DNA from 4 places in the Arthrobacter saudimassiliensis genome. Region 2 is predicted to be linked to each of the others. Evidence: riboswitches for the same ligand, from Rfam matches in the RefSeq annotation. Region 2 holds a riboswitch; each other region holds the start of a gene.
The links. A riboswitch is a leader RNA that binds a small molecule or an ion and turns the genes downstream of it on or off. The one in region 2 is predicted to bind S-adenosylmethionine.
Positions count from the first base shown of each region.

Region 1: another riboswitch for S-adenosylmethionine. It lies ahead of AC5RV6_RS09855 (flavin reductase family protein); the one in region 2 lies ahead of AC5RV6_RS02795 (hypothetical protein).
Region 3: another riboswitch for S-adenosylmethionine. It lies ahead of AC5RV6_RS07095 (methionine ABC transporter ATP-binding protein); the one in region 2 lies ahead of AC5RV6_RS02795 (hypothetical protein).
Region 4: another riboswitch for S-adenosylmethionine. It lies ahead of AC5RV6_RS07005 (LLM class flavin-dependent oxidoreductase); the one in region 2 lies ahead of AC5RV6_RS02795 (hypothetical protein).

Region 1 covers NZ_JBNHFX010000002.1:578,365-583,243, forward strand. Annotated here, with positions in the region: gene AC5RV6_RS09840 (acVLRF1 family peptidyl-tRNA hydrolase) at 176-829, shown strand; gene AC5RV6_RS09845 (nitronate monooxygenase) at 833-1,933, opposite strand; gene AC5RV6_RS09850 (PhzF family phenazine biosynthesis protein) at 1,960-2,796, opposite strand; SAM riboswitch class IV at 2,944-3,063, shown strand; gene AC5RV6_RS09855 (flavin reductase family protein) at 3,112-3,618, shown strand; gene aspS (aspartate--tRNA ligase) at 3,727-4,879, opposite strand, start outside.
Region 2 covers NZ_JBNHFX010000001.1:610,158-615,036, forward strand. Annotated here, with positions in the region: gene paaZ (phenylacetic acid degradation bifunctional protein PaaZ) at 1-616, opposite strand, end outside; gene AC5RV6_RS02790 (SGNH/GDSL hydrolase family protein) at 864-1,817, shown strand; SAM riboswitch class IV at 1,925-2,052, shown strand; gene AC5RV6_RS02795 (hypothetical protein) at 2,133-2,519, shown strand; gene AC5RV6_RS02800 (tyrosine-protein phosphatase) at 2,456-3,274, opposite strand; gene AC5RV6_RS02805 (GyrI-like domain-containing protein) at 3,371-3,829, shown strand; gene AC5RV6_RS02810 (hypothetical protein) at 3,894-4,688, opposite strand.
Region 3 covers NZ_JBNHFX010000001.1:1,495,258-1,500,136, reverse strand. Annotated here, with positions in the region: gene AC5RV6_RS07105 (MetQ/NlpA family ABC transporter substrate-binding protein) at 1-546, opposite strand, end outside; gene AC5RV6_RS07100 (methionine ABC transporter permease) at 681-1,346, opposite strand; gene AC5RV6_RS07095 (methionine ABC transporter ATP-binding protein) at 1,339-2,190, opposite strand; SAM riboswitch class I at 2,310-2,407, opposite strand; gene AC5RV6_RS07090 (hypothetical protein) at 2,512-2,835, opposite strand; gene AC5RV6_RS07085 (CoA-binding protein) at 2,903-3,319, opposite strand; gene AC5RV6_RS07080 (3-keto-5-aminohexanoate cleavage protein) at 3,502-4,263, shown strand; gene AC5RV6_RS07075 (GNAT family N-acetyltransferase) at 4,344-4,879, shown strand, end outside.
Region 4 covers NZ_JBNHFX010000001.1:1,477,475-1,482,353, reverse strand. Annotated here, with positions in the region: gene AC5RV6_RS07010 (type I phosphomannose isomerase catalytic subunit) at 1-538, shown strand, start outside; gene AC5RV6_RS07005 (LLM class flavin-dependent oxidoreductase) at 539-1,936, opposite strand; SAM riboswitch class I at 1,943-2,035, opposite strand; gene AC5RV6_RS07000 (ABC transporter ATP-binding protein) at 2,387-3,205, shown strand; gene AC5RV6_RS06995 (aliphatic sulfonate ABC transporter substrate-binding protein) at 3,329-4,369, shown strand; gene AC5RV6_RS06990 (ABC transporter permease) at 4,366-4,879, shown strand, end outside.

The DNA of each region.
Region 1 (4,879 bases), on a different contig from region 2:
GCCGCGCGGCACCCCCGGAAGTGCCGAGGCCGGGTCCGGCCGGCGGGGTCTGGCAGACTCGACAGAGCATCCGCACCGCCAGCGATCCACCCCGTACCGCCACCGATCCACCCAGCACCGGCCCCGACCCTCCCAGCACCGGCCCCGACCCTCCCAGCACCGCAAGGACCTGATCATGACCGTAACCCGTCGGACGAGCGTGCCCGGCCCCCGGCTGGCCGGCTGGCTCGACCGTTTCGCCGCCGCCCAAGGGCCGCTGACGGTCACGGCCACCGATGAGGGACTGGAGGCGGCAGCGGCGAACGGTGCCCGGGCCGTGCTGGCTGCGCCCTGGCCCGAGGACGGACGTCCCGGACGCGGTGCGGACGACGTCGGGCGCCTCGCTGCGCTGGCCGGCCAGTCGCGCACCGTCGGGCTGGTGCTGGTGCGCCGCGGCGGCTGGGCCGTGGGCGTGGCCAGGGAGGGACGGCTGCTGCGTTCCAAGACGGGCAGCCGGTATGTGCAGGGCCGGACCGCCGCAGGCGGCGGCTCCCAGCAGCGCTACGCCCGACGACGCGCCAAACAGGCCGATGCACTGGTGGAGGCGGCGGCATCAGCGGCCGCTGTGCTCTTTGCCGCAGCATCGGCCGGGGACGCCGCGCCCCAGTATCTGGCCGCCGGCGGTGACCGGCTGCTGATCAGCCAGCTGCGGGAGGCGAGGGCCCTGCAGCCATGGAGCCGGCTGCCGCTGCTGCGCCCGGTCGATGTGCAGGACCCGAACCTCGCGTCGCTACGCAGAGCTGCATCCGACGCGTGTTCCGTAGCCGTCACCATCCATCTGCCGGACTGACGCTCAGCGCACTCCGGCCCAGAGCTCCTCGACAATCCCGGCAGCCGGCAGCGGGCGGGCCTCACGGAAGCCCCGCCCGGCCCACAGGCTCATCAGGTCGGCGTCTCCCCGCTCGGCGGCTTCCGCCCGCAGCGGCCGGGTGATCTGGTTGACCAGCGGGTAGGCGGCCGGCGCGTCACGGTGCCGGCGCATGAAGTCATTGGTCAGGCCGCGTGCCCACCGGCCGGAGAAGGCCCGGGTCAGCGACGTATCGGCGAACCGCTCCCCCGCCAGGGCCTGGCGGTGCAGCGGGTGCGTTCCGGCTTCAGGCGCCAGCAGCAGGGCCGTGCCCACCTGGACGGCGTCCGCCCCGGCCGTCAGCAGCTCCGCCACCTGCCCCGGCCCGCTGATCCCGCCCGCGGCGATCAGCTCCACTGTTTCGCGCGGTCCGGGCAGGACGTCCCCGAGGACGGTGCGCACACCCTCGAGCAGGTCCGGAAGCGCATCGGTGCCCGGCTCGGCGGCGGTGCGCAGCGTGCCGCGGTGGCCGCCGGCGTCGGGGCCCTGGACGCAGAGGATCCGCGCCCCGGATCCGACGGCGGCTTCCGCCTCCTCGGGGTCGGTGACGGTGATGACGACGGCGGTTCCCGCCTCGTGCAGCTGCCCCACCACCTCGGCGGTGGGCGCCCCGAAGGTGAAGGACACCACCGGTACCGACATCTCCAGGACCAGGCCCAGCTTCGCCTCCCAGCCGTCGTCGTCGGCGGCGTCAGGCAGCGGCAGCGGCTGCCGCGTGGGCGGCAGGGCACCCGTGGCCTGCTCGTCGAGCAGCTGGCCGCGGTACTGTGCGGCCGCCTCGTACGCGTCCGGGCCGGTGCCGGAGGTGGACGCCGTCTCCTGCGTGTTGGCCGCGTCCGGGACGAAAAGGTTCACTCCGAACGGGCGCCGCGTCAGGTCCTGCAGGCGTGCGATCCGGCCTTCCAGCACATCGGCGGCCAGGTAGCCTCCGGCCAGGAAACCCAGGCCGCCGGCGTCGGACACGGCGGCTGCGAGTTCGGGCGTGGACGGGCCGCCGGCCATGGGGGCGGCGATGATCCGCCGCGGCAGGTCATAGAGGCTGAACACAGCGGGCTCCTCGGGTCATCGGTCGGTCAGAGGCGGACGGAGCCGTCGACGCAGGTGACGGACTCGCCGCCGACCCAGATGCCGCCGTCGCGCTGGAAGATCCGCACCCGGCCCTTCCGCCCGACGGCGGTGCCCTGGCTCACCACGTAGCGGTCGGGCGCCAGGCCCGCGCCGATCAGCCAGACGGCCAGGCCGGCGTTGAGGCTGCCCGTGACGGGGTCTTCGGCGATGCCGAGGGCCGGCACGAAGGCGCGGACCTCGAAATCGGCCTCCGAGGTGTCCTCGTAGGGGCCGATGACGCCCACCCGCAGGCTGCCGAGGGCGGCGTTGTCGGGCTTGAGCGAGAGGACCGTCTCGGCGTCGGCCAGCAGCAGGCCGAGCCAGCCGGGCCCGTTGTCCACCCAGGCATGGCCGCGGACCTGGTCGATGCGCAGGCCCAGGGCCGTCACCGCCTGGGTGAGGGTGGGGTCGTCGAGCGGGCCGCTGCGCCGCAGCCGGGGGGCTTCGAAGGCGGCGAGGCCCGCGTTGGCGTGCAGGGTGACGATGCCGATTTCGCACTCCTGGAGCACCGTGCCGGGAGTGCGGGGCCGGTTGCCCGCCTCCAGCCAGGCGTGGCAGCTGCCCAGCGTGGGATGCCCGGCGAACGGGATCTCCCCGTTCGGCGTGAAGATCCGGACGCGGTAGTCGGCGCCGGCGATGGTCGGCGGCATCAGGAACGTGGTCTCCGAGAGATTGGTCCAGCGGGCGAACTGCTGCATGGCCTGGTCGGAGATGTCCTGGCCCTCCAGCACCACGGCCACGGGGTTGCCCAGATACGGGCTGCTGCCGAACACGTCCACCTGCTTGAACCAGCGCTCTCTCATGCCCACACCCTACTACCGGGCTGCCGGGCGGCTGCGCCGACGGCGCGCGCCCTGCGTTCAGGCGGCGTTACAAACTGTTGCGGCCCGGGCCCGCCGTCGGCCGGGCCGTTTGCCCCTCGACCGTGCCGGCCCTAGATTGGGAGCCAGAATCAAGAGTTCCAGCCAGAGGCCCTGGCCGGCTGGACGGCAACCCTCTCGCCGTAGCGGGGTGCTCCAGGTGACGATTCGGCCGCTCCGGTGGATTTCCCGCTGCGGCAAGTACAGCGTCCCTTCGCATGCAGCAGCGCGGAGGACGCCTCAGGCAGAGGACGTCCCATGACACTTGTTACCGATCTCCAGCCGACCGCCCTGCGCCGTGCCTTCGGGCGCTTCCCCTCCGGCATCGCCGCTCTCTGCGCAGAGGTCGACGGCGGCCCGCAGGGCATCGTTGCGTCGTCCTTCACCGTCGGGGTCTCCCTCGATCCGCCGCTGGTGATGTTCGCCGTGCAGAACTCCTCCCGCACCTGGCCGGTCCTGAAGCGGGCCGGGCGGATCGGCGTCTCGGTCCTCGGCACCGGGCACGACGGCGTCTGCCGCCAGATCGCCTCCCGCGACGGGGACCGTTTCGCCGGCCTCAGCCTGCACCAGGCGGACACCGGCGCACTGTTCCTCGACGAGGCTGCGCTCTGGCTTGAATGCTCGGTGGAGAATGAGGTCCCGGCCGGAGACCACGCCGTGGTGCTGCTGCGGGTACACGGCTACTCCACGCACGAGGAACGGCACGAACCGCTGGTCTTCCACGGGTCCGCGTTCCGGAACCTGAGCGTGCCGGCGTTCGCCTGACCCCGCCTGCGGGCCGGGCCGCCTCGGGGCGGGAGCGCACGAAGCCCGGCTGCCAACACGGCAGCCGGGCTTCGTCGCAGACCGGACCTGGGTAGAGGCCCGGCTTCGTTACCGGCCGGACGGGGAAGCGGGAGCGTCGGCAGGCTTGTCCTGCTTCTTCTCCGGCTTGAAGTCGACGCCGGCTTCCTTGCGCTGCTGCGCGCTGATCGGAGCCGGAGCGTTGGTCAGCGGGTCGTAGCCGCCGCCGGACTTCGGGAACGCGATGACGTCGCGGATGGACTCCGCGCCGGCCAGCAGGGCCACCACCCGGTCCCAGCCGAAGGCGATGCCGCCGTGCGGCGGGGCGCCGTACTTGAAGCCCTCCAGGAGGAACCCGAACTGCTCCTGCGCGGTTTCCTCGGAGATGCCCATCACCTTGAACACGCGCTCCTGCACGTCACGGCGGTGGATACGGATGGACCCGCCGCCGATTTCGTTGCCGTTGCAGACGATGTCGTAGGCGTAGGCCAGCGCGGAACCGGGGTCGGTGTCGAACGTGTCGAGGAACTCGGGCTTCGGCGAGGTGAACGCGTGGTGCACGGCCGTCCACTCGCCCGCTCCTGCGGCGACGTCACCGGCTGCCACGGCCGCTGCCGCGGGCTCGAACATGGGCGCGTCGACAACCCACACGAAGGCCCAGTCGCCGGGATTGATGAGTCCGGTGCGGTGGCCGATCTCCACGCGGGCGGCTCCGAGCAGCGCCCGGGCCGAGGACTGGTCACCGGCGGCGAAGAAGATGCAGTCGCCGGGCTTGGCACCGACGGTGCCGGCCAGGTTCTCGCGCTCGAAGTCGGTGAGGTTCTTGGCCACCGGGCCGGTCAGGCTGCCGTCCTCCTGGACCAGCACGTAGGCCAGGCCCTTGGCGCCGCGCTGCTTCGCCCATTCCTGCCAGGCGTCGAGGGTGCGGCGGGCCTGCGAGGCGCCGCCGGGCATCACGACGGCGCCGACGTACGGGGCCTGGAAGACGCGGAAGGTGGTGTCCTTGAAGAACTCGGTGAGTTCGGTCAGTTCCAGACCGAACCGCAGGTCGGGCTTGTCGGAGCCGTACTTCGCCATGGCCTCGGCGTAGGTCATGCGGCGGATCGGGGTTTCGATCTCGACGCCGATCAGCTTCCACAGCGACTTCACGATCTGCTCGCCCAGGGCGATGATGTCGTTTTCCTCGACGAAGCTGGCCTCGATGTCCAGCTGGGTGAATTCCGGCTGCCGGTCGGCGCGGAAG
Region 2 (4,879 bases):
TCACCGCTTCGGCCGCCAGGTATCCGGTGGGGGTGGCCGGCTTGACGATGGTCGGCACGCCGGCGATGAACGCGGGGGCGAGCTTTTCGAGCATGCCCCAGACCGGGAAGTTGAAGGCGTTGATCTGCACCGTGACGCCGGGAATGCGGGTGTAGATGTGCTCGCCGATGAAGGAGCCGTCCTTGGACAGCTGCTCGATGGCGCCGTCGATGATCACCGTGGAGTTGGGCAGCTCGCGGCGGCCCTTGGAGCTGAAGGTGAACAGGACGCCGATGCCGCCGTCGATGTCCACCATGGAGTCGCCCTTGGTCGCGCCGGTGCGGGCGGAGATCTCGTACAGCTCGGCCTTGCGGGAGTTCAGGTACTGCGCCAGCTCCTTGAGCTTGAGGGCGCGCTGGTGGAAGGTCAGGGCGCCAAGTTCGCGCTGGCCCACGGTCCGCGCATGCTCGACGGCGGCGGCCAGGTCGAGGCCTTCGGAGCTGACCAGGGCGAGGGTCTCGCCGGTGCTGGCGTCCCGGACTTCGGCGGGAGCGGAGACCTGGCTGCGCTCGGGGGTCCACCAGGCGTCCTGGACGAAACTGGGAACGATCTGCACGTCAACGGCTGTTGCGGTCATCTTTGACGGGCCCTTTCGGAACGGGACGGGATTCCGGCCTTGGATGCGGCAGCGGGGCCATCCCCGTGCACAGATAACTGACCGGACGGTCGGTAATAAACTCCAGCGTACCGCAATCGTCCGTGGTGCACACCACTGCGTCGACCGTTCACCGCCCGGTTTCGGGCCTCCCCGGCTGACAGCGGCCCGGCTGCGCACTAGCCTTGATCCTCCCTCAGCTGCTCCACCCTTTCGCCTGGAGGCTCCCATGGCATCCCGTATCCTCCGCGCATTGCGCCGTTCTGCCGGCGCCGCTGTCCTCCTGGCCCTGGCTGCCGGAGTTGCTCCGGCAGCGGGGGCTGTTCCGGCAGCGGGGGCTGTTCCGGCAGCAGAGGCCACGGTCACCTGGCACGGAGGCAGGGGCGATGACGGCGGGCGCCACCCGCGCGGCCGCACCGTCGACTATGTGGCCCTCGGCGATTCCTATGCCTCCGGCTACGGCGGCAGCGACGACGTCCGGGAATGCGGCCGAACCGCCTTCGGCTACCCGGCCCTGCTGGATGCCCTGCGCCGGGTGGATCTGCAGGCCGACGCCACCTGCGCCGGAGCGACGGCGCTGACCACCGATCCCGCCCCGCCGGCCGGGCCCGTGGACCTGCCGCAGCAGATTGACACCGTGCTGGCCCAGGGACTGCTGCACCGCGGCACCGATCTGGTCACCGTGACCATCGGCGGCAACGACGTCCGCTTCGGTGACGTCGTTGCCGCGTGTGCCGGCCCCGGACTGCCGGCCACCTGCGCCCCGGCCATTGCCCAGGCCCAGGCGTATGCCCGGACCGTCCTTGCTCCGGGCATCGCCGCCTCGCTGCAGCGGATCCGGGACGCAGCCCCGCGGGCCGAACTCGTGGTGACCGGGTATCCCCACCTCTTCGAGGCCGCCGTCCCCGGCGCGCTGAGCGTACCCGCCCAGGAGCTGTTCAACGCCGGCACCGACGAGCTGAACGCCGTCATCTCGGCACAGCTGCCTGAGGACGCGGTGTTCGTGGACGTGGTGGACGAGTTCGCCGGGCACGGCATCGGCTCGCCGGACCCCTGGATCCGGCTCGAAGGCGGGCCGTTCGACCTGCACCCGAACGCCGCCGGCTACGAACAGGGCTACCTGCCGGCCATCCTCGCCGACGCCTCATTCGACGACCGCCGCGGGCGGCCCGGCTGCCGTTGAGCCCGCAGGAGAACCCGTCGGAAGCTGCGGCGCGGGGACGGACCGGGCCGCGCCGGACAGGACCGGCGCTTCCCCGGTGTCCGAGCCCTGCGCTACAGTAAATCCAGCTTCACGAGATGTGGCACCCGACGCGCCCGGCGCCGAGGGAAGGCTCCGACCTGCCACACACCAACCCCCTTGTTCGGCGGGTGGTTCGGATGACGAAGCGGCCTGCATTCGCCGCAGGCCGTCCGCCTGCGGCACCTCCAGGGTTCCGGTACGGCGGGGGGGCAGCGGCATCCGGCGCAGGCAAGGACAACCCGAAGGGGAACTTTCTTGGGCACCGATACCACGTCCCGCTGCCGCAGCTACACGCCCGGCCACCGCGTCCACTGGATCCACCACCGCCGGATGGCCGAACTGGACTACTGGGTGGACGTCGAGATCCATGTGGATGCCGACCTGCAGCTCATCCATCTGATTCGCGAGGGGCAGCAGCAGCTGTTCTGGTTCCACGACGTGCCGGCGCTGGCCGCGGCGCTGAAGATCGCCGTCGCCCCTCCGCAGTGGTGCCCGCGGTATTCCACGCTGATGGTTCCGGGCGGTTTCCTGGGACCCACCGGGAGCTCTTTTTTCTACTTGGCCCGGCTGGACCGGGTTCATCCCTGCCTGCGCCCGGGCCTCAGCCGATCCGCTGAGGACCAGGTGGCGTCGAGTGAGTGACCGGTCAGTGAGCGGCCATTCGGATCGAGCATCCGGGCCCGCAGCAGGTCCGGCACCTCCGGCCGCGCACCTGCGCTGCGCAGGTAGCCCTCGGTATCGAATCCCTCCAGCGCCGTGAGCAGCGCCGCCCGTTCCGCCTCCGCGCGGTCATGCAGCTCGGCCGGGGTCAGCGGCCGTTCCCGCGGCGTACGCTGCCGGGCGTGGTGGGCGTTGATGCCGCACAGGCCCTGGACATAGTCGGCGGCGATGGTCTCCGGGGCCGCGCCGGCCAGCTGCAGCAGCAGCATGGCGACCAGCCCGGTGCGGTCCCTGCCGGCGGAACAGTGGAAGACGACTCCGCCGTCGGGCGCATCAGCGATCGCCTCCATAACGGCGGCCAGGCGCTGCGGCCAGCGGCGCAGGTTCTCGCGGTAGAACCTGGGCGAATCCATGTAAGGGCCGGTGAGCGCGGTGAAGTCGGGATCCTGCCAGTCCTGAATCGGCAGGGACAGCCGCCGGAAGCGGGCCTGGACGGCGTCGGGCACGTCAGGGTCGCTGTCCCTGCGGCCCTGCTCCTGGACATTTCGCAGGTCGATCACGGTGCGGACCCCGTCATCCCAGGCCTGGCGCCAGCCCTGTTCGGTCAGCCACTCCGCGCGCCCCATCCGGATCAGGCGGCCCGGCCGGACCCGGCGTCCGCCTGCCACGGGCAGCCCGCCCAGGTCCCGGGCGTTGACGGCTCCGTCCCAGTGCCTGCTCCGGCTGTCGGCTTCCATGCATCCAGCGTAGCCTCGGGCGGGCAGGGAGCCTCCGCGCGGTCTCCGCCACCGCCGGATGACCGGCGGCTCCACCGAATCGAGAAGGAGAACCGGATGTCCCCGATTGAAATCATCGAAAAGCCCCTCCCTGCCCTCCGGCTGGCTGCCCGCACGGCCGTCGTGTCGGAGCAGCCCGAGATCGCCGGCGTCGTCGGCCCGCTGTTCGACAGTGTGGCTGCCGAACTGGCCCGGGCCGGAGCGTCGCTGGCGACGCCGGTGGCAGTGTACGAGGCAGGCGAGGCAGGGTTGCGTGTGACCGCCGGCTACGAGCACGCCGGGACGGCGCCCGACGGCGTCGAGACGGTGGGACTGCCCCGCGTCGCCGCCGCGGTATGCGGCGTCCATCTGGGCTCCATGGAGCGTATCGGCGAAAGCTGGCAGGCCCTGCACACGGAGATCATCGCCAGGGGATTCGTTCCGTCCGGGCCCTGCCGGGAGCTCTACCTACGCGCGGTCTCCGATGATCAGAGTGACTGGGTGACTGAGCTGCAGCAGCCCGTCATCCGGCCCTGAAACGACAGTTTCCCGCGGTGGCCGGCCGGACGCCGACAAACGCGGGAAACTGTTGGTGGCCTTGCTAGTTAAGGATCTGGTACCTGAATTCAGGCTGCACGCCGGAGATGCGAAGCTGACCGTCCTCGCTCTTCGTGAAATGGTAGATCAGCTTTCCTTCCACTTCCTCGTCGGTCTTTTTGCCGTTTACCTCGGCGACGTTGACGTAATCAATATCCAAGGCGACGGAAATGCCGTTCTCATCTCCGATGGGGCCGGCGTCGATTGCGGTCGTCTCGATGGCGCGGTCCTTGATATGGACCTCGCCCTCGCCGTAGACGAGGCCGTAGCCGTCCGATGTATCACTGGCTTCCCGGTGGGTGCCCTTGAACACGACGGCGAGGTTCGGGTCATCGGAAATCAGGCTGTTGTAAATCTCCTGCTGCCAGACCGGGTCGAACTTGTCCATGTTCAGCTCCCACCAGTCGACCCTGGCCTGGCTGTCGCCCGGGGCGCCGTTGGCTGCGGTGTCAATCATGTCGACCGCCATTTCAACGGCGAGGCGCTGGGCTTCCTTGATGTCCGCCTCGCTCCAGACCGAGCCTGCCGCCTCGGTGATGACCGAGGGTTCGAACGTGAAGGCAGGATCATCCGGCAGGATGGTTGTCTTGCGCCACTCTCCCCGCTCGTCGGAGGCCAGCTCCTTCAGGGTGGGCATGCCGTCGATCGTCGGCCCGTACTCCACCCCGTCCACAATCACTGTGGTTGGGGACGCTGCGGGGCTCTGGGCGTCAGCCTCGCTTTCACCTGAACAGCCGGAGACGAGAAGGAGGACGGCTGCGGCACCGGCAACCATTCCGGGCTTAATGATCCTGGACATACGCGGCATGCTGACCCCCATTGTCATAAGTATCCGCTTTCAGGCATTCCCGGCAGCGGCCTAAGGCGAGTAGTCAACCCGGGGCGAAGATTGAAGTCAAATCCGCAGATAGGCATTCGCTATCTCCGCGAATTCTCCGGATGCAGGCAGCCCGCCCCCGAAAACGGGAACGGGCTGCCGATGCCGGTTGA
Region 3 (4,879 bases), 890 kb from region 2:
GGCGACGCCGTCGGCCAGTTCCAGCAGCCCGTGGGCGCGGAGCATGAACAGGGCGCGGCCGTTGTTGGCCGTGTCCACCGGGATGCTGACGGTGGCGCCGTCGGGCAGGTCGCTGACGGCCTTGTGCCTGTAGGAGTAGAGCACCGCCGGGGAGTTACGGATGTAGAACAGCGGCACCAGGTCCAGCCCCTGGTCCCGGTTGAACTGGGCGAGGTAGGCCATGTGCTGGAAGCAGTTGGCGTCCGCCTCACCGTTCGCGACGGCGATGTTGGGCTGGTTGATGTCGTTGACGAAGGTGGTCTGCAGCTCCCACCCTGCGTCCTTGAGCAGCCGGGCCGCGATCGTCACCGGCTCCTCGTAGACCTTCACCTGCGAGGAGATCAGCCGGATGGTGCGGCTGTTCCCGGCGGAGGCGCCGCCCAGGCCGCAGGAGGCGAGCAGCGGTGCGGCCGCTCCTGCGGCGCCGGCCGCGGCGAGGTACTTGAGCAGGGTGCGGCGGCTGGCTCCGGGCACGGTGGAGCTGTTTTTGGGTGTGGTGAAGTACAAGATGTCCTCTTCGGGAAGAATGCGGAAATGTGCGGGGCGGATGCGGGCCGGCCCCGGGGCGGCGCCGTCGGGTTGCTGCGTCAGGCGCCGCCGTCGGGATGGGCCCGGAAAGCGGAGGTGTGGCCCGGGGTGGGCTAGATGCGTTTGTCGGCGCGGCGGGCCAGCAGGGATCCGGTGAGCTGGACCGCCTGGACCAGCACGATCATCAGCACGATCGCGGTGACCATCAGCCCGGTCTCGTAGCGGTAGTAGCCGTAGCGGATGGCGAAGTCGCCGATCCCGCCGCCGCCCACCAGCCCGGCCATGGCCGAGTAGGAGATGAAGCTGACCGTCATGATCGTGATGGAGCCGATCAGCGCCGGTTTCGCCTCCACCAGCAGGACGTCCCGGACGATCTGGCCGCGGGTGGCGCCCATGGAGCGGGCCGCCTCGACCACGCCGCCGCCGAGCTGGGTGATGTTCTGTTCGGCGAAGCGGGCGAAGTACGGGATCGCGTTGATGGTCAGCGGCACGATCACCGCAGCGGTGCCGATGGTGGTGCCCACGACCAGCCGGGTGAACGGGATGATCGCGATCAGCAGGATCAGGAACGGGAACGAGCGGACCAGGTTCACGGCCGAGTCCAGGATCCGGTGCAGCTTGGGTTTGTGCCCCAGCCCGTTGGGCCCGATCGCGTACAGCAGCACCCCCAGCGGGGTGCCGAGCAGCACGGCGAGCGGAATGGAGACCAGCAGCATGGTGCCGGTCTCGCCGAGGGCGGCGAGCAGTTCCGGCCAGACTTCGAGGATGCGCTCAAACACCGGCCACCGCCTGGGTGGCTGCGGGAGCGGCGGCGCGGACCTTGGGCCGGTCCAGCTCGACGTCGTCGGAAACCAGGTACCGGCCGATCGCCGTCGCCGGGGCGAAGCCGGGCCGGGCCAGTTCGGTGAGGTCGAACTGCTCCACGACGCGGCCGGCCTCCATCACCGCCACGTTGTCCGCGATCGCCTTGACCACGTTCATTTCATGGGTCACCAGCACCACGGTGATCCCGAACTCCCGGTTCACGTCGGTCAGGTACTGCAGCACGGAGGCGGTGGTGCGCGGGTCGACGGCGGAGGTCGGCTCGTCGCAGAGCAGCACCTTCGGGTTGGTGGCCAGGGCGCGGGCAATGGCGACCCGCTGCTTCTGCCCGCCGGAGAGCTTGGCCGGATAGGTGCCGGCCTTGTCGGCGAGGTCGACGACGTCGAGCGCCTCCGCGGCGCGGCGGCGCCGTTCCGGTCCCGGGACGCCGGCGAACTTCAGCGACACCTCCACGTTCTGCGCCGCGGTCAGGTTGTTCAGCAGGTTGAAGTGCTGGAAGATCATGCCGATGCCGTGCCGGCGGCGGCGCAGCGCCCGGTCGTCCAGCGCGGTCAGCTCCTCGCCGTCCACCCAGACCCGGCCCGACGTCGGGCGTTCCAGCAGGTTGATGTTGCGCAGCAGCGTGGATTTTCCGGCTCCGGAGAAGCCGATGATGCCCTGGATGCTGCCGCCGGGAATGGTGAGGCTGACGTCGTCGACGGCGGTGAAGCTGCCGCCGGCCACGGTGAAGGTGGTGCCCACGTCCTCCAGCCGGATGGTGCTGCCTCCGGCTGCGGCGGGGGGCGGGTAGGTCTCGATCATGTGATCCTCCTAGGCGTCATGCCCGAAGGAAGGTATGCGTGCGTGCACTGCCGGAACCGGCCCGGGGGGCGCAGGGCAGCGCCGGGCAGGGCCGGGAAAGGCGGTGCAGTCTGCTGCCTTCTCCATCGGTCCTGGCATTAGCACCGTGCTTCACCGGCCGGTGAAGGGGTTGCTGCGGCGTCAGCGAGCCAGGTCTCTCAGCCGCTCGGGATGGTTAACGGGACCCATCCTTGCCGCAATGGAGGCACATGCGCAAGGACCGCCCGTGCAGCGGCGACACATTCCGCCACATGACGTGGGTCACATCTACTCTGGCCGTTCCTACGAAGAGGGTTCGGCTTCCTCCGCCGGGCTGTTCTCGTCGGTTTCCAGCGCCGGCTGCTCCTCGCGGTCCTCGCCGGTGTTGCCTTCGGCGACGGCGGCGTCACCGGCGTTCTCCGCCGGGTCGGCCTTCTCATCCACCAGTTGGCTGCCGGCGGCGTCCTCCGTGCCTTCGCCGGCGTCCGCGTCCTCTGACGTCTCCTTGGCCTCGTCCCGCTTGGCCTGCTGGCGCGCCTTTTCGGCGTCGGCCGTCATTTTGCGGGTGACGGCGTCGTTGAACTCGTTGGGGGAACCGGCCAGGTTGTCGCTAGGGCTCTCGGTCATGCTCATCTCCTTGCTCGGGGAACGGATGGGTCCTGTACTGCGGTGCGTGCCGGGCCGCGGCTGCGGGTCAGCGCCCGAACTGCGGCGCTTCGATCACCGGGCAGGTGTCCATCACGACGTCGAGGCCGGCGTCGGCGGCCCGCTGTGCGGCGGCCTCGTCGATCACGCCCAGCTGCAGCCAGACGGCCTTCGCGCCGATCTCGATGGCCTGATCCACCACGGCGCCGACCTTGGACGAGTTGACGAAGCAGTCCACCACGTCGATCTGCCCCGGAACCTCGGCCAGCGTGCGGTAGCCCTTTTCGCCGTCGAAGTCCTCGCCCTTGAGGTTCACGGGGACGATCTCCATGCCGAGCCGGTCCCGCACGAACCGCGAGACTCCGACGGCGGTGCGCATCGGATTGTTGGACAGCCCGACGACGGCCCAGCGGCCCTTGGTGGTGAGCAGTCGTCCAACGGTTTCGGGGTCATTCACGTGAGCCATGGGGTCTCCTTGCCTCGGGTGCAGATGGTTCCTGCACGGGGGTGCCGTGGTTCGCCCCAGCCTACTGGAGCGTGTCGTTTCGCGTCTCCGCCCGCTGTCGTGCACACTGTCCGGCACGGACCGGGCCCGCCGGGGCTCCAGTCTTCCCGCTCGCCGCCCGCTGCGATTTCCAAGGAGGAGCCATGCTCAAGGCCTGCCTGAACGGGCCGCGGCTGCCCGATGAGCATCCTGCCCTGCCGGTCACGGCAGAGCAGCTGGCCGAAGCCGCAGCGGCCGCCGCAGCCGCGGGCGCCGAAGCCGTACACCTGCACGTCAAGGACGCTGCGGCCCGGGACACCTTCGACCCGCTGCTGCATGCCGCGGCGGTCACCGCCGTCCGAGCCCTGGCACCGGGGCTGCCCGTTGGCGTCACCACCGGCGCATGGGCCGAACCGGACCCTGCCACCCGGGTGCGGCTGATCAGCAGCTGGACGGTGCTGCCGGATTTCGCGTCGGTGAACTGGCACGAGGACGGCGCCGAGGAGGTGGCCGCGGCGCTGCTCGGACGCGGGATCGGCGTCGAAGCCGGGCTCTGGACGCCGGCCGCCGTCGCCACCTGGCAGCACTCCGCGCTCCAGGACCGGTGCCTGCGCGTGCTGCTGGAGGTCCAGGATGAGCAGCCGGGGAGCGGTCATAACCGTTCCGGTTCCCCGCCCGACGACGCCGGCGTCGCCTCGGCGAAGCAGCTGCTGGAGGCGCTGGGCCCGACGGAGCTGCCGGTCCTGCTGCACGGGGAAGGCGCCACGGCCTGGCCGGTGCTGCGGTTTGCCCGGCAGCGGGGCCTCGACGTCCGGATCGGGCTGGAGGACACCCTGGTGCTGCCGGACGGCACGCCCGCAGCCGACAGCGCGGACCTGGTCGCGGCGGCCCTCCGGGTGGCCCGTGGGCCCCGGCCCGATCACTGATCCCTGCAGCCGACAGCCCCGGGAACGCTGCCCTCCGGAGCCGAAACCGGAATGGGGGTGCCCGCGGCTAGGCTGCCCCCATGACCTGGAAGCAGGACCCCACCTTCTGGACGCCCCTGGAGACCGAGCGGCTGCTGCTGCGCCGGCCCGAGGAGGGCGACCGTGCCGCCGCGGTCCGGCTGCACGCCGATCCGCGCACCAACGCCCACAATCCCGGCGCGGTCACCGAAGCCGCCGCGGAACGGACGTTCCGGGCGTTTCTGCGCCACTGGCGGGCCGAAGGCTTCGGCTACTGGACGGTGGCCCTGGCCGGGCGGCCCGAGGAGCTCATCGGGTTCACCGGGGTGCGGCTGCTCGACGTCGCCGGGCAGCCGGCGCTGAACCTGTACTACCGCTACGACCCGTCCGCCTGGGGCCGCGGCTACGCCACCGAGGGCGCCGCGGCGGCGGTCCGGCAGGCCCGGCTGCACCTGCCCGAGCTGCCGGTGGTGGCCCGCACCACGGCAGATAACCTCGGCTCGCAGAAGACCGCCCTGGCGGCGGGGCTGGAGCGCCGCCCGGACCTCGACGTCAATCACGGCGCCTGGACCGAAGTCTTTTTCACCGCGCCGGCGTA
Region 4 (4,879 bases), 870 kb from region 2:
GGAGGCAGCGGCCGTGGTCCGCCGGCTGCAGCAGCTGTTCCCTCAGGACCGCGGCATTCTGCTGGCCGTCTGCATGCAGCTGATCCACCTGGATCCCGGCCACGCAGCCGTGATTCCTCCGGGATGCCTGCACACCTATCTTTCCGGCCAGGCCGTGCTGGTGATGGGCACCTCGGAGAATGCGCTGAAGGCCGGCCTGACCAAGGAGTACGTGGATCTCTGCGAACTGCAGCAGCTGACCGGCCGCGGACAGCCGGCCCCTTTCCCCCTGCCCGTGCTCGACGTCGGCGACGGCGAGCAGCGCATCCCGCTCTGGAGCGACGGCCTGGACCTGCGCAGGGTGGTCGTCGGCAAGGACCCGAAACCCGTCCGGGTGGGTCCGTTCAGCGGAGTGCTGGCCGCATTGGACCCCGCCGGCATCACCGTGAACGGGACCTCGGCGGAGATCGAGCCCGGAGCCAAGATCCTGTATGCCGGCGAGCCCGCGACGGCCGCCTTCACCGGGCCGGCGCAGGTTTTCGTGGCCTCGACGCTCTGATCAGCGGGCGACCTCGGCGGGACGCAGCCGGAACCGGGCGCCGCGGTGCGTCTGCGGCAGCTTGTCTCCGGCGCCGAACAGCTTGTGCCGCAGCGTGCCCGGCTCATACGCCGTCCGGTACGCGCCGCGCTTCTGCAGCTCGGGCACCACGAATTCGACAATGTCCTCGAACGTGCCCGGAGTGATGGCGTAGGCCAGGTTGAACCCGTCCACGTCGGTGTCCTCCACCCAGCGGATCAGCTCCTCGGCCACCTCGGCGCCGGAGCCCACCAGGCGCGGGCCCAGCCCGCCGATTCCCGCAGCGGCGGCGATGTCGCGCACCGTCCACGGCGCGCCGCCGTCGTCGCCGCTCTGGAAGTTCGCAACGGCGGACTGGATGGCGTTGGACTGCACGTCACCGATCGGCGCGTCCAGGTCGAATTCGGACAGGTCGATGCCCATCCACCCGGACAGCAGCGCGAGCGCGCCCTCGGTGCTGGCGTAGCGCTGGTACTCCTCGTGCTTGGCGGCGGCACCCTCGGCGGTGGCGTCGGTGATCACGGTCAGCAGCGTGTAGATCTTTACGTCATGCCGGTCCCGCCCGGCGACCTCGACGGCGTCGCGGATCCGCTGCACCGTGGCCTTGAGCTTCTCCTTGCTGTGCGCGCCGATGAACACCGCCTCGGCGTTTTCGGCGGCGAACGCGACGCCGCGCGGCGAGGCCCCGGCCTGGTAGATCACCGGGGTGCGCTGCGGGGAGGGCTCGGTGATCGCGATGCCCGGCACCTTGAAGTACTTGCCCTCGTGCCGGATCTCGTGCACCTTCGCCGGGTCCGTGAACACTCCGGATTCGGGGTCGCGGACGACGGCGTCGTCCTCCCAGGAGCCTTCGAGCAGCTTGTAGACCACCTCGAGGTATTCGTCGGCGTGGTTGTACCGCTCGTCGTGTTCGAGCTGGTCCTCCTGGCCCATGTTCCGCGCCGCCGACGGCAGGTAGCCGGTGACGACGTTCCAGCCCACCCGGCCGCGGGTCAGGTGGTCCAGGGTGGCCAGCCGGCGGGCGAACGGGTACGGGTGCTCATAGGCGGTGCCGGCGGTGACGCCGAAGCCCAGGTGCTCGGTCACATGCGCCATGGCGGAGACGGTCAGCAGCGGATCGTTCACCGGCACCTGGGTGCCCTGCCGCAGGGTCGCCTCGTTGGAGGCGCCGTACACGTCGTAGGTGCCCAGCACGTCGGCGATGAACAGCCCGTCGAACAGGCCCTTCTCCAAGGTCTGCGCCAGGCTGGTCCAGTAGTCCAGGTCCGTGTAGCGGGCGGACTGGTCCTGCGGATGCCGCCACAGGCCCGGGGACTGGTGGCCCACGCAGTTCATGTCGAAGGCGTTGAAACGGATCTGGCGGCGCGCGGAAGCAGGCATGAGATTCCTCCATCGGTCCTGGCAGTAGCACCGTCCCTGCGGAACAGGGGGTTGCTGCGGCGTCGACGAGCCAGGTCTCTCGGCCGCTCCGGATGGGTACGCGTCCCATCGTGGGCCCTGCCGGCCCGGCTGGCAAACGTGCCGGGTCACGGGCCGTAATGCCCGACGCCGGTACGCGCCTCCGGCCTGGAAAGGCCGCCGGAAAGCGGGCCGGGCAGGCGCAGGAAATGTTACGCCCGGACTTGCCGGATCCCGGGGCGGGGGCGTTTAGTGGTCTCTTGACCATCCCGAGCGGCTGAGAGACCTGGCTCCGTGACGCCGCAGCAACCCTGGTCGCCGTGCTTCCTCCTTGAGGCGCGGCGATAACGAGGAGACCGCCGCAGGAGGCCCGCACCGCGGGCCCAGGGCGATCTCCGTAGGGTGCTACTGCCAGGATCGATGGAGAAATCTATGACATCTGTGCTGGCATCCCAGTCCCCTGCCGCCGCCGAGACCCGGCGCGGCTCCGCCCTTCCTGTCACCTTCAGCGCGCTGGAACGGACCTTCGGCTCCGGGCCGCAGGCGCACACCGTGCTCCGCGACGTCGATTTCGAGGTCCGTGCCGGTGAGGTGCTCGCCATCCTCGGCGCCTCCGGCTGCGGCAAGTCCACGCTGCTGCGCGCCGCAGCCGGCCTGGACCACCCCACCCGCGGCTCCGTCCTGATCGACGGCACTCCGGTCTCCGGCATTGACGAACGCTGCGCCGTCGCGTTCCAGGAACCGCGGCTGCTGCCGTGGCAGACCCTGCAGGCGAACATCGCCATGGGCCTGCCGCGCGGCATCAGCGCCAGCGCCGGCAAGGCCAAGGTCGCCGAACTGCTGGAGCTGGTGGAGCTCGGCCGGTTCGCCAAGCACCGCCCGACGGCCGTCTCCGGCGGCATGGCCCAGCGGGCCTCCCTGGCCCGGGCGCTGGCCCGCACCCCCGGCGTCCTGCTCCTCGACGAGCCGTTCGGCGCCCTGGACGCGCTGACCCGGCTGAAGATGCAGGACCTTTTGCTCGACATCCACCGGGCCACCCCCGCCACCGTGCTCCTCGTGACCCACGACGTCGACGAGGCACTGCAGCTCGCGGACCGGATCATCGTCCTCGGCCGCGACGGCGAGGCCCCCGGCGCCACCATCACCCGCGTCATCGACGTGCCCGGCGAGCGCCCGCGGGACCGTGCCTCGGCCGGGCTGGCCCGAATGCGGGTCGAGCTGCTCGAAAGCCTCGGCGTCGAACGCCGCTAGGCCGTCGACGCCGCCCGCTGCCTCCGCTTCCCCTTTTCCTTCCCCGCCGCCGTCCTCCCGACGCCGGCTCCGGGACCGCCGTGTCCCGACCCATGCTCAGCACGTTCCCAGCAAAGGACTCCCATGAACAGCCGTTCCCTCCGCCGTCCCTTCACCCTCCTGGCCGCCGCGGCCGCCGCCTCGCTGGCCCTGACCGGCTGCGTGGCCGGTGAGGACGCCGCCGATCCCGCCGCTGCGGGCACCGGCGACGCCGGCACCCTGAACATCGACTTCGCCACCTACAACCCGCTGTCCCTGGTCATCAAGGACCAGGGCTGGCTGGAGGAGACCCTGGCCGAGGACGGCATCGAGGTGAACTGGGTGCAGTCGGCCGGTTCCAACAAGGCCAACGAGGCGCTGCGCGCCGGAGCGATCGACGTCGGCTCCACCGCCGGCTCCGCCGCCCTGCTGGCCCGCTCCAACGGCTCCCCGATCAAGACCATCAGCATCTACTCCCAGCCGGAATGGGCGGCCCTGCTGGTCTCCCCGGACTCGGACATCACCTCGGTCGCGGACCTTCAAGGCAAATCCGTGGCCGCGACCAAGGGCACCGACCCGTACTTCTTCCTGGTCCAGGCGCTGGAGGAGGCCGGGCTGGAAACCTCCGACGTGACCGTGCAGAACCTGCAGCACGCCGACGGGCGCACCGCCCTGGAGAACGGCTCCGTGGACGCCTGGGCCGGGCTGGATCCGATCATGGCCGGCGCCGAGCAGGCCGGAGCGGAGCTGTTCTACCGCAACCTGGACTTCAACACCTACGGCTTCCTGAACGCCACCGAGTCCTTCCTCGAGGAACAGCCGGAAACCGCGCAGGCCGTGGTGAACGCCTACGAAAAGGCCCGCGCCTGGGCCGCCGAGAATCCGGAGGAGACCGCGCAGATCCTGGCCGACGTCGCCGGCCTGAACCTGGAGGTGGCCCGCACCGTGATCCTCGAGCGCAGCAACCTCGACGTCGACCCCGCCCCCGGCGAGGCGCAGCGCACGGTCCTGGAGAAGGTCGGCCCGAGCTTCGTGGAGACCGGCGACGTCGCCGACCAGGCGGCCATCGACGAGGCCATCGCCACCCTGCTCGACGACTCCTTCGTGCAGCAGGCCGATCCCGACGCCATCAGGGACGCACAGTGACGGCGCCCGACGTCCCCTACGCCACCGGCGCGGCGGTCGTGCCCGGCGGCGCAGCCGGCCCCGCGGGTGCCCCCGCAGCCGCACCGAAGCCCGACCGGGCTGCCGGCGCCCGCGGCGTCCTCGGCAACCGGTGGGCCCGGCTGGGCCTGGGCCTGCTGGTCCCGGCCCTGATCCTCGCCGCCTGGCAGGCCGTCACCGCCGCCGGGCTGTTCAGCCCGGTGCAGCTGCCCTCCCCCACGGCGGTCGCCACGGCCGCCGCCGACCTGATCTCCCGCGGCGAGCTGGGCCTGCACGTGGCGATCTCCACCCAGCGGGTGCTGATCGGCTTCGCGATCGGCGCGGCCCTGGGCCTGGTGCTCGGCGCCCTGCTCGGCCTGTCCCGGCTGGCGGACGTGCTGCTCGGCCCGGCGATCGGCGCGCTGCGGGCGGTGCCGTCGCTGGCCTGGGTGCCGCTGCTGATCCTGTGGATGAAGATCGGCGAGGACTCGAAGATCACCCTGATCGCCATCG